Regions from separate parts of the Pseudomonas wenzhouensis genome, predicted to be linked through region 2. Evidence: predicted binding sites of a transcription regulator. Region 2 holds the regulator's gene; each other region holds the start of a gene.
The links. The regulator sigma-54, encoded in region 2, starts transcription at its own class of promoters, with help from an activator protein. The targets are predictions, from matches to a motif close to ANTGGCATNNANNTTGCTNT.

Region 1: J7655_RS12060 (CmpA/NrtA family ABC transporter substrate-binding protein) is a predicted target of sigma-54. The motif match lies at 1,526-1,545, and genes of this name have one in related genera.
Region 3: J7655_RS10570 (CmpA/NrtA family ABC transporter substrate-binding protein) is a predicted target of sigma-54. The motif match lies at 1,231-1,250, and genes of this name have one in related genera.

The regions. Positions count from the first base shown of each region.
Region 1 covers NZ_CP072610.1:2,634,436-2,637,707, reverse strand. The annotation lists gene J7655_RS12065 (ANTAR domain-containing response regulator) at 1-141, opposite strand, end outside; gene J7655_RS12060 (CmpA/NrtA family ABC transporter substrate-binding protein) at 160-1,371, opposite strand; gene acnB (bifunctional aconitate hydratase 2/2-methylisocitrate dehydratase) at 1,620-3,272, opposite strand, start outside.
Region 2 covers NZ_CP072610.1:913,056-916,327, forward strand. The annotation lists gene rapZ (RNase adapter RapZ) at 1-108, opposite strand, end outside; gene ptsN (PTS IIA-like nitrogen regulatory protein PtsN) at 111-575, opposite strand; gene hpf (ribosome hibernation-promoting factor, HPF/YfiA family) at 588-896, opposite strand; gene J7655_RS04105 (RNA polymerase factor sigma-54) at 996-2,489, opposite strand; gene lptB (LPS export ABC transporter ATP-binding protein) at 2,667-3,272, opposite strand, start outside.
Region 3 covers NZ_CP072610.1:2,308,271-2,311,542, reverse strand. The annotation lists gene J7655_RS10585 (crotonase/enoyl-CoA hydratase family protein) at 1-26, shown strand, start outside; gene J7655_RS10580 (hypothetical protein) at 146-538, opposite strand; gene J7655_RS10575 (hypothetical protein) at 693-1,007, shown strand; gene J7655_RS10570 (CmpA/NrtA family ABC transporter substrate-binding protein) at 1,394-2,677, shown strand; gene ntrB (nitrate ABC transporter permease) at 2,690-3,272, shown strand, end outside.

The sequences.
Region 1 (3,272 bases), 1.7 Mb from region 2:
GGGGCGCACGGCTTCCACGCGCTCCGGCAGGTCGATGGTCAGGCCGGACTCGTCGATTACCTCGAAACCCGCCTCGATCAGCGCGCATTTCAGGCGGCCGACCTTCTTCGGGGTGTCGTTAATCAGCAGGATACGCAGCATCGATGACACTCCCGATGATTACAGGGCGACAGCCGGATTATCGGCCAGGGCATGCAGAGGGAAGCTACGCGCGTAGGCGGCAGGGTCGCTGCCGTCCCAGCAACTGCCATCCTGCAGGATGGAGCTGCGCATGTCGCCCGGTACGGCAATGCCTAGGGCCGTCGCTGCCTCGCGGTACAGAGCCAACTGCTGAACCTGGCGGGCCACTGCCAGGTAGTCGGGGTCTCTGCGCAGCAGGCCCCAGCGGCGGAACTGGGTCATGAACCACATGCCGTCGGACAGGTATGGTTGGTTGACCAGGCCGCCGGCGTGAAAGCGCAGCGGATGCTCGTCCAGCCAGGCGTGGCCCAGGCCGTCCTGATACTGGCCAAGAAAGCGCGGTGTGATCGCCGAGAGCGGGGCGTCGACATACTCGCTGCCACTGAGTAGCTGCGCCGTGCTGCGCTTGTTCTCTTCGTTGTCATCGATGAAACGGGCGGCGTCAAGCACCGCCATGATCAGCGCGCGGGCAGTGTTGGGGTGCTGCTCGACGAAGGCGCGGGTGCAGCCCAGTACCTTTTCCGGATGATCCGGCCAGATCGCCTGGATGGTGGTCAGGGTGCAGCCGAGCTGTTCATCGACAGCCTTGGCGGTCCAGGGTTCGCCGACACAGAAACCGTCGATGCGCGCGGCTTTCAGGTGTTCGATCATCTGTGGCGGCGGCACCACCACGCTGTCGACATCGCGCAGCGGGTGGATGCCCTGGCTGGCCAGCCAGTAATAGAGCCACATGGCATGGGTGCCGGTGGGGAAGGTCTGGGCGAAAGTCAGGCGTGCTTTGTTTTGGTGCACGTGCTGGCGCAGTGCTTCGCCACTGGTCACGCCGGCCGCTTGTAAAGTGTGCGAGAGGTTGATGCTCTGGCCGTTCTGGTTCAGCCCCATGAGCACGGCCATGTCGGTGGCCGAACCGACGCCGAGACCCAGCTGTACGCCATAGATCAGCCCGTAAAGGCTGTGCGCGGCATCCAGCTCGCCACTGAGCAGGCGGTCGCGTAGGCCGGCCCAGGAGGTCTGGCGATGCAGCCTGATGCTGAGCCCGTACTTCTCGGCAAAGCCCTGCGTGGCGGCGACGATCACTGAGGCCGAGTCGCTCAGGGCCATGAAGCCGATGTTCAGCACGCTCTTCTCTGGGGCATTGTTGCCCCAGGCCCAGGTCAGGGCATCGTCGCGAGGGGTGTCGTGTTCGCTCATGCTGCTTTCCTTTAGGTCACGCAATACGCTGCTTGGCCGTCGCTGGCCCATAAAAAACGTCGCACTGATCCCGGGGCGAATCCTCCCGAATCCAGTACGACGCCGTTGTCGCTGAGGCCTGTTCCGCTATTGGAAGGGCCGTATTGCCAGTGACGAAGCAAGGCATATGCCACAAGGCAGGCGGGGTTGGCGCGATGAAGATATAAAAAAGCCCCGCACTGGGCGGGGCTCCTTTTACAACGCGGGGATCAGGCCTGAACGACCGGGATCTTGGCGTTGGCCGCAGCTTCACGGAAGTCGGCGATCTGGTCGAAGCTCAGGTAGCGGTAGATGTCGCCAGCCATGCTGTCGATATCCTTCGCGTAGGCCATGTACTCCTCAACGGTCGGCAGCTTGCCGAGAATCGAGGCGACCGCTGCCAGTTCGGCAGAGGCCAGGTACACGTTGGCGCCATCGCCCAGACGGTTCGGGAAGTTACGGGTGGAGGTCGACACCACGGTGGAGTTGGCAGCCACACGTGCCTGGTTACCCATGCACAGCGAGCAGCCCGGCATCTCCATGCGTGCACCGGCCTTGCCGTAGATGCCGTAGTAGCCTTCCTCGGTCAGCTGGTGAGCATCCATCTTGGTCGGCGGCGACAGCCACAGACGAGTCGGGATGCCGCCCTTGACCTTGTCCAGCAGTTTACCGGCAGCGCGGAAGTGACCGATGTTGGTCATGCACGAACCGATGAACACTTCGTCGATCTTGTCGCCGGCCACGGTGGACAGCAGACGGGCGTCGTCCGGGTCGTTCGGGGCGCACAGCACCGGCTCCTTGAGCTCGGCCAGGTCGATTTCGATGACTTCGGCGTACTCGGCGTCCTTGTCGGCTTCCATCAGCACCGGGTTGGCCAGCCAGGCTTCCATCGCCTGGGCACGGCGCTCCAGGGTGCGGGCATCGCCATAGCCTTCGCTGATCATCCAGCGCAGCAGGGTGATGTTGGACTTCAGGTACTCGGCGATGGCCGATTCCGGCAGTTTGATGGTGCAGCCGGCAGCCGAACGCTCGGCGGAGGCGTCGGACAGCTCGAATGCCTGCTCGACGGTCAGGTTGTCCAGACCTTCGATCTCGAGGATGCGGCCGGAGAAGATGTTCTTCTTGCCTTTCTTCTCGACGGTCAGCAGGCCTTTCTGGATGGCGTAGTAGGGGATGGCGTGGACCAGGTCACGCAGGGTGATACCCGGTTGCATCTTGCCCTTGAAGCGCACCAGAACCGATTCCGGCATGTCCAGCGGCATCACGCCGGTGGCGGCGGCGAAGGCCACCAGGCCGGAACCGGCCGGGAAGGAAATGCCGATCGGGAAGCGGGTGTGCGAGTCGCCACCGGTGCCGACGGTATCCGGCAGCAGCATGCGGTTCAGCCAGCTGTGGATGATGCCGTCGCCAGGACGCAGGGATACGCCGCCACGGGTGCGGATGAAATCCGGCAGGGTGTGGTGGGTGGTGACGTCGATCGGTTTCGGATAGGCCGCAGTGTGGCAGAAGGACTGCATCACCAGATCAGCGGAGAAGCCCAGGCAAGCCAGGTCTTTCAGCTCGTCACGGGTCATCGGGCCAGTGGTGTCCTGGGAGCCGACGGTGGTCATCTTCGGTTCGCAGTAGGTGCCCGGGCGCACGCCTTCGACGCCGCAGGCCTTGCCGACCATCTTCTGCGCCAGGGTGAAGCCCTTGCCGCTGTCAGCCGGCTGCTCCGGCTTCTTGAACAGGTCGGAGGAGCCCAGGCCGAGCTCTGCGCGCGCCTTCTCGGTCAGGCCGCGGCCGACGATCAGCGGGATACGGCCGCCAGCGCGGACTTCGTCGAGCAGCACCGGGGTCTTCAGTTCGAAGGTGGTGATGACTTCGTCGGTGCCGTGCTTGCA
Region 2 (3,272 bases):
CAAGCCGGCTGGCAGGTTATCGATGCAGTAGAAACCGTTGTCTTCGAGTACATCGAGGGCGGTGCTCTTGCCCGAGCCGGAGCGGCCGCTGACGATGATCAGGCGCATGTTCAGTGACCGTTCTGAATGTCTACGACGACCTGATAAAGCTCTTCGCCGCTGCTGGCCTGACGTAGACGTTCGCGCACATCTTGGCGATCGAGCATGCTGGCGATCTGCCGCAGCAACTCGAGGTGCGCATCGGTTGCCGCTTCCGGCACCAGCAGGACGAACAGCAGATCCACTGGCGCACCGTCAATGGCATCGAAGTCGACGGCAGCATCCAGATGCAGGACAGCGCTGATGGGTGCACTGCAGCCAGCCAGGCGGCAATGCGGAATGGCGATGCCGTTGCCGAAGCCGGTGGAACCGAGCTTCTCGCGGGCGATGAGGCTTTCGAAGATATCCTGGGTATCCAGGTCGGGCAGGTCGCGGGCAACCAGGTTGGCAATCTGTTCGAGTACGCGTTTCTTGCTGCCACCCGGCACGTTCACCAGGGAACGGCCGGGGGTCAGGATGTTTTCAAGTCGGATCATGGATGGGGAATGTCAGCGGGCCGTGGCGCCTTGCAGGCGTTCGAGCTGCTTTTCCTTGTGCTTGATGAGTTGACGGTCGAGTTTATCGGCCAGCAGGTCGATGGCTGCGTACATGTCCTGATGTTCGGCATTGGCGACGACTTCACCACCGGCAATATGCAGGGTGGCTTCGATCTTCTGCTTGAGTTTTTCGACCTCCATTATCACCTGAACGTTGGTGATCTTGTCGAAGTGGCGTTCCAGTCGGCCGAGTTTCTCGCCGATGTAGTCACGCAGGGCGTCGGTCACATCCAGCTGATGTCCACTGATGTTGACTTGCATACCGCTTTCTCCTTGTTGCCTTGTGTAAGAGATGGGTCTGGGTCAGACCCACCACCGGAACACTGTGGCCTGTTCGCCGGGGCGATCAGTCGATCTTGCTCACATCAGGCGTTTGCGTTCGCTGGAGGGCGCAATACCGAGAGATTCACGGTACTTGGCTACTGTCCGGCGTGCGACCTGGATGCCTTGTGCCTCCAGTAAACCAGCGATCTTGCTGTCACTCAATGGCTTTTTCGCGTTTTCCGCGGCAACCAGTTTTTTGATGATGGCGCGGATCGCGGTAGACGAGCATTCGCCGCCTTCGGAGGTGCTGACGTGGCTGGAGAAGAAATATTTCAGCTCGTAAATACCACGCGGGGTGTGCATGAATTTCTGCGTGGTGACGCGCGAGATGGTCGACTCGTGCATGCCTACCGCTTCGGCGATGTCATGCAGCACCAGCGGCTTCATGGCCTCGTCGCCGTAGTCGAGAAAGCCGCGCTGATGCTCGACGATCTGCGTGGCGACCTTCATCAGGGTTTCGTTGCGGCTTTGCAGGCTCTTGATGAACCAGCGCGCCTCCTGCAGCTGATTACGCATGAAGGTATTGTCGGCGCTGGAGTCGGCACGTTTGACGAACCCTGCGTACTGTGGGTTGACGCGCAGGCGCGGCATGGCTTCCTGGTTCAGTTCCACCAGCCAGCGGTCATTGTGCTTGCGCACGATCACGTCGGGTACCACGTATTCCGGTTCGCTGGATTCGATCTGCGAACCCGGACGCGGGTTCAGGCGCTGGATCAGGTCGATGACCTGACGCAGCTCGTCTTCCTTGAGCTTGCTGCGGCGCATCAGTTGGGCGTAGTCACGGCTGCCGAGCAGCTCCAGGTAATCGCTCACCACGCGCTGGGTTTCGTTGAGCCAGGGGGTGTTGCTGGGCAGTTGGCGCAGTTGCAGCAGCAGGCACTCGCGCAGGTCGCGGGCGCCGATACCGGCAGGTTCGAACTGCTGGATGCGGTGCAGTACCACTTCCACTTCGTCCAGTTCGACATCCAGCTCCGGGTCGAAGGACTCGGTCACTTCCTCGAGGGTTTCCTCAAGGTAGCCGTCATTGTTGATGCAGTCGATCAGGGTAGCGGCAATCAGCCGATCCTTGTCCGACATGGGGGCCAGGTTCAGTTGCCAGAGCAGGTGACTGTGCAGGCTTTCGCCACTTGAGGTGCGGGTGGTGAAGTCCCACTCGTCATCGTCGCTGCTGGGCAGGCTGCTGGCGCTGGTCTGGTAGATGTCTTCCCAGGCGGTATCGACCGGCAGCTCGTTGGGGATGCGTTCACCCCATTCGCCTTCTTCCAGGTTATCCACCGTCGGGGCGGTTTCCTGGTAGCTCTCTTCCTTGCTCGGAGCTGGGGTGGCGCTTTCGGCGCCATCAGCCATGGGGTCACTGTTGTCGAAGTCGTCGCCATCTTCCTGGCGCTCGAGCATGGGATTGGATTCCAGTGCCTCCTGGATTTCCTGTTGCAGGTCCAGGGTCGACAATTGGAGGAGGCGGATAGCCTGTTGCAGCTGCGGGGTCATCGTCAGCTGCTGGCCCATCTTGAGGACTAGCGATGGTTTCATTGCAGACCTTAATTTACTGGCGAGTTACGCCTTCCACATCAGGGCGCCGAAGCGCCGCCAGGAAGCAAATTATATGCCTGAACTTCTCGTTCTTGCCTAGGGGTTGCAATATTTCTGTAGCGAAACAACGGCGACTTGCAGGCTGTTTCAAACATCAGCAGCGCGCGCTGTTATCCGCTACAGGCGGAACTCGTGACCCAGATACACCTCTTTGACCGTCTGGTTGGCGAGGATGGCCTCGGCGTCACCTTCGGCGATCAGCTGTCCGTCGTTGACGATGTAGGCGGTTTCGCAGATGTCCAGGGTTTCGCGCACGTTGTGATCGGTGATCAGGATGCCAATGCCCTTGGTCTTGAGGTGATGGATGATCTGCTTGATATCGCCTACCGAAATCGGGTCGACACCGGCAAAGGGTTCGTCGAGCAGGATGAACTTGGGGTTGGTCGCCAGCGCGCGGGCGATTTCCACGCGGCGCCGTTCACCACCGGACAGGCTCATGCCCAGATTGCCAGCGATATGGTGGATGTGAAATTCCTGCAGCAGGTTTTCCAGCTCCGCCTGGCGCCCAGCACGATCCAGATCCTTGCGCGTTTCGAGGATGGCCATGATGTTGTCGGCCACTGACAGCTTGCGGAAGATCGAAGCCTCCTGCGGCAGGTAGCCGATACCTGCGCGCGCCCGCCCATGCATGGGCTGGTGGCTGACATCCAGGTCGTCGATCAGCACGCGCCCCTGATCGGCGCGTACCAGGCCGACGATCATGTAGAAGCAGGTGGTCTTGCC
Region 3 (3,272 bases), 1.4 Mb from region 2:
AGATGGACAAGCAACACCTGCTGTAAGCATTCGGTAACCCATAAATGAAAAGCGCCGCTTCCGTTGAGGTCGCGGCGCTTTTTCTTTGCGCGTCTCGCCAATTAATCCGTCATCGAATGTCGGTGCGCGCGGCGCACCCAACGGGTCAGCCTGAGTAGTCCAGGGCCGTCCAGGCTCGACTCAGGCCTTGCGCAAGCACGCAGCCAGGCTTGCTCAGTTGCTCGTTGAAGGCGGCCGGCAACAGCGTGGTTTCACCCTCTGCGGCGCCATGACGCTCGGTCAGCCACTGCAGCTTGCCGCAGTTGGGCGTTTCGATCACGTAACTGGCGGCAATGTTGGAGTGATGGCTGGGCAGTCGAATCACGTCGAGCACTATACCCGTCTCCTCGACACGCTGGCCATCGGAAACCAGCACGGCCCAGGCCTGTTCGCCCTCGATCACCAGATAGGCACCGTTGGCCTGTGGTCGATCAATCTGCGGTTGCGCGCAGCCGCTCAGCAGGGCCAATAGCACAATCGTCATCAGCATCTGTTGCATTGCCAATACCCCCTCGCAAGGCGCCCACCTTCAGGTGGTGGACGGGTTGTTGTCGCCTAAGTGAGGCCAATATCACTCAATACTGTTTATTTGTACAGTATTTTTCGATTAGGCTATATCGCAGGTAAATGATCGATTGCACAGGAGCGCCATCATGCTGGACGTACTGCAGCTAAAACACCGAGTGAACCGCATGCCGCTGGAGCGGGTACGCGAGATGGTCGAGGAACTGCAGCTCGAGGGCATCGTCACCGAGAGCCGCACCCCTTTCAATCGTCAGCACTTCAATACCTGCTTCGCTGAGATCGAGGCGCTGCTGCAGCGCGCCGGCTACCATCGGCAACTGGATGTGGTCGGCTATCAGGGGCTGGCCTATGCGCTGTTCGATCCGGCTCGCTGGGAAGCCGTCGAAGTGCTGCGCTGGCTGCGCGACTTCGTCGAGGAGGCGCGCGTTCAACCGGCGTCCTGAGCCTGCGGTACGAACCAAAAAGGCTCAGCGCCGCCCGCTCATGCACGGCATTGGCTCAGAAGCATGCGGGGTGAGCTGAGCGTGCGCTTGCTCCACACACTTCAAAATTCTCTCAGAACACAGCTGCAACTTATTGATCCTAAACAGCTAGCCGCTGGCAATCCGGAATCCGGCCCCTACCTGGCAGGTGCCGCATGCCGCTGCTCGGCCGTTGTGCATGAAAGCTGGCAAGCCCCTTGCTAAGTCCCTGTCAACCATCCTGCGTAGCACGCCAACGGCGGCGGGCCGAGGATCACGGACAACGGCGTCCGTCAGGTCACCTTTCTCTCATCGAGGCGGCCTGGCGTACGCCGTTTTTGTTTATGCGCCTGACAAGGATTAGAACCATGACCGATCGTGATTCGAACAAGCCCCTGGCCACCAGCCGCCGTAACTTTCTCAAGCAATCCATCGCCCTGGCCGGCGCCGTGAGCGGCATCGCCGCACTTGGCTTGTCGGCGCCGGCTTCGCTGCGTAGCGCAGCATGGGCAGCTGGCTCCGACGCGCCGGAAAAAGCCGCGCTAAACGTCGGCTTCATTCCCCTGACCGATTGCGCTTCAGTGGTGGTCGCCGCCACCCAGGGTTTCGGCGAGAAATACGGCCTGACCATCAACCCGAGCAAGGAGGCCTCCTGGGCCGGCGTGCGCGACAAGCTCAACACTGGCGAACTGGATGCTGCCCATGTGCTCTACGGCATGATGTACGGCGCCCAGCTCGGCCTGGCCGGGCCGCAGCGGGACATGGCGGTGCTGATGGGGCTAAACCAGAATGGCCAGGCCATCACCCTGTCCAAGCAACTGCGTGAGGCTGGCGTGACCAACGGCGCGCAACTGGCCGAACACGTGAAGAAAGGCGGTAATCCGCTGACCTTCGCCCAGACATTCCCAACTGGTACCCACGCCATGTGGCTGTACTACTGGCTGGCCAGTGTCGGCATCAACCCCATGAGCGATGTGAAGACCATCGTCGTGCCGCCGCCGCAGATGGTCGCCAATATGCGTGTCGGCAACATGGACGGCTTCTGCGTCGGCGAGCCCTGGGGCGCGCGGGCGATCTTCGACAAGATCGGTTTCACCGCCACCACCACGCAGCAGATCTGGCCGGACCACCCGGAGAAGGTGCTCGGCACCACCCGCGCCTTTATCGAGCAGTATCCCAATGCCGCCCGTGCGCTGATCATGGCGATTCTCGATGCCAGCCGCTTCATCGAGGCCAGCGAGGAGAACCGCAAGAGCACCGCCAAGCTGATTTCCGGCAAGGCCTACGTCAACGCGCCGGTGCAGGTGATCGAGCCGCGCTTTCTCGCCCAGTACGAGGACGGCCTCGGCAACAGCTGGAAGGACGAACACGCCATGGCCTTCTGCAAGGACGGCAGCGTCAACTTTCCCTATCACTCCGACGGCATGTGGTTCCTCACCCAATTCAAGCGCTGGGGCCTGCTCAAGGATGCGCCGGATTACGCCGCCGTGGCCGCGCAAGTCAACCAGACCGCGCTCTACGCCGAGGCTGCCAGCGCCCTCAAGCTGGCGGTGCCGAGCAGCCCGCTGCGCAGCAGCACGTTGATCGACGGCGTGGTCTGGGACGGCAGCAATCCGGCCGCCTACGCCGACTCCTTCGCCATCAAAGCCTGACTGGAGGTGAGCATGAATGCGCCCCTGAAAACACCACTGCCGCCAATTGCCAAGCCGCGCCTCTCTGCGCAGGCCTTGCTGCCCAGCGCCGCCGCACTGGGCAGTATGCTCAAGGCCGGCATCGCCCCGCTGCTGGGCATCATCGCCTTCATCGGCTTCTGGTCGCTGCTGGCGCAGTACAGCGAGGGCCTGCCTGGCCCCTTGAGCACCTGGCAAGCCGCGCTGGTGTTGTTCGCTGATCCTTTCTACGACAACGGCCCCAACGACATGGGTATCGGCTGGAACATCCTCAACTCGCTCGGCCGCGTCGGCGTCGGCTTCGGTCTGGCGGCGCTGGTGGGCATTCCCCTGGGGTTCGCCATCGGCCGTTTCGCCTTTCTCGCCGGCATGCTGGCGCCGATCATCAGCTTGCTGCGTCCGGTCTCGCCGCTGGCCTGGCTGCCGATCGGCCTGCTGGTGTTCGAGGCGGCCGGCCCGGCGTCGATCTGGGTCATTTTCATCAGCTCGATCTGGCCGATCATCCTCAACACCGCCGCCGGCGTGGCCAGCGTGCCGCAGGACTACCTGAACGCGGCCCGCGTGCTGAAGCTGTCGG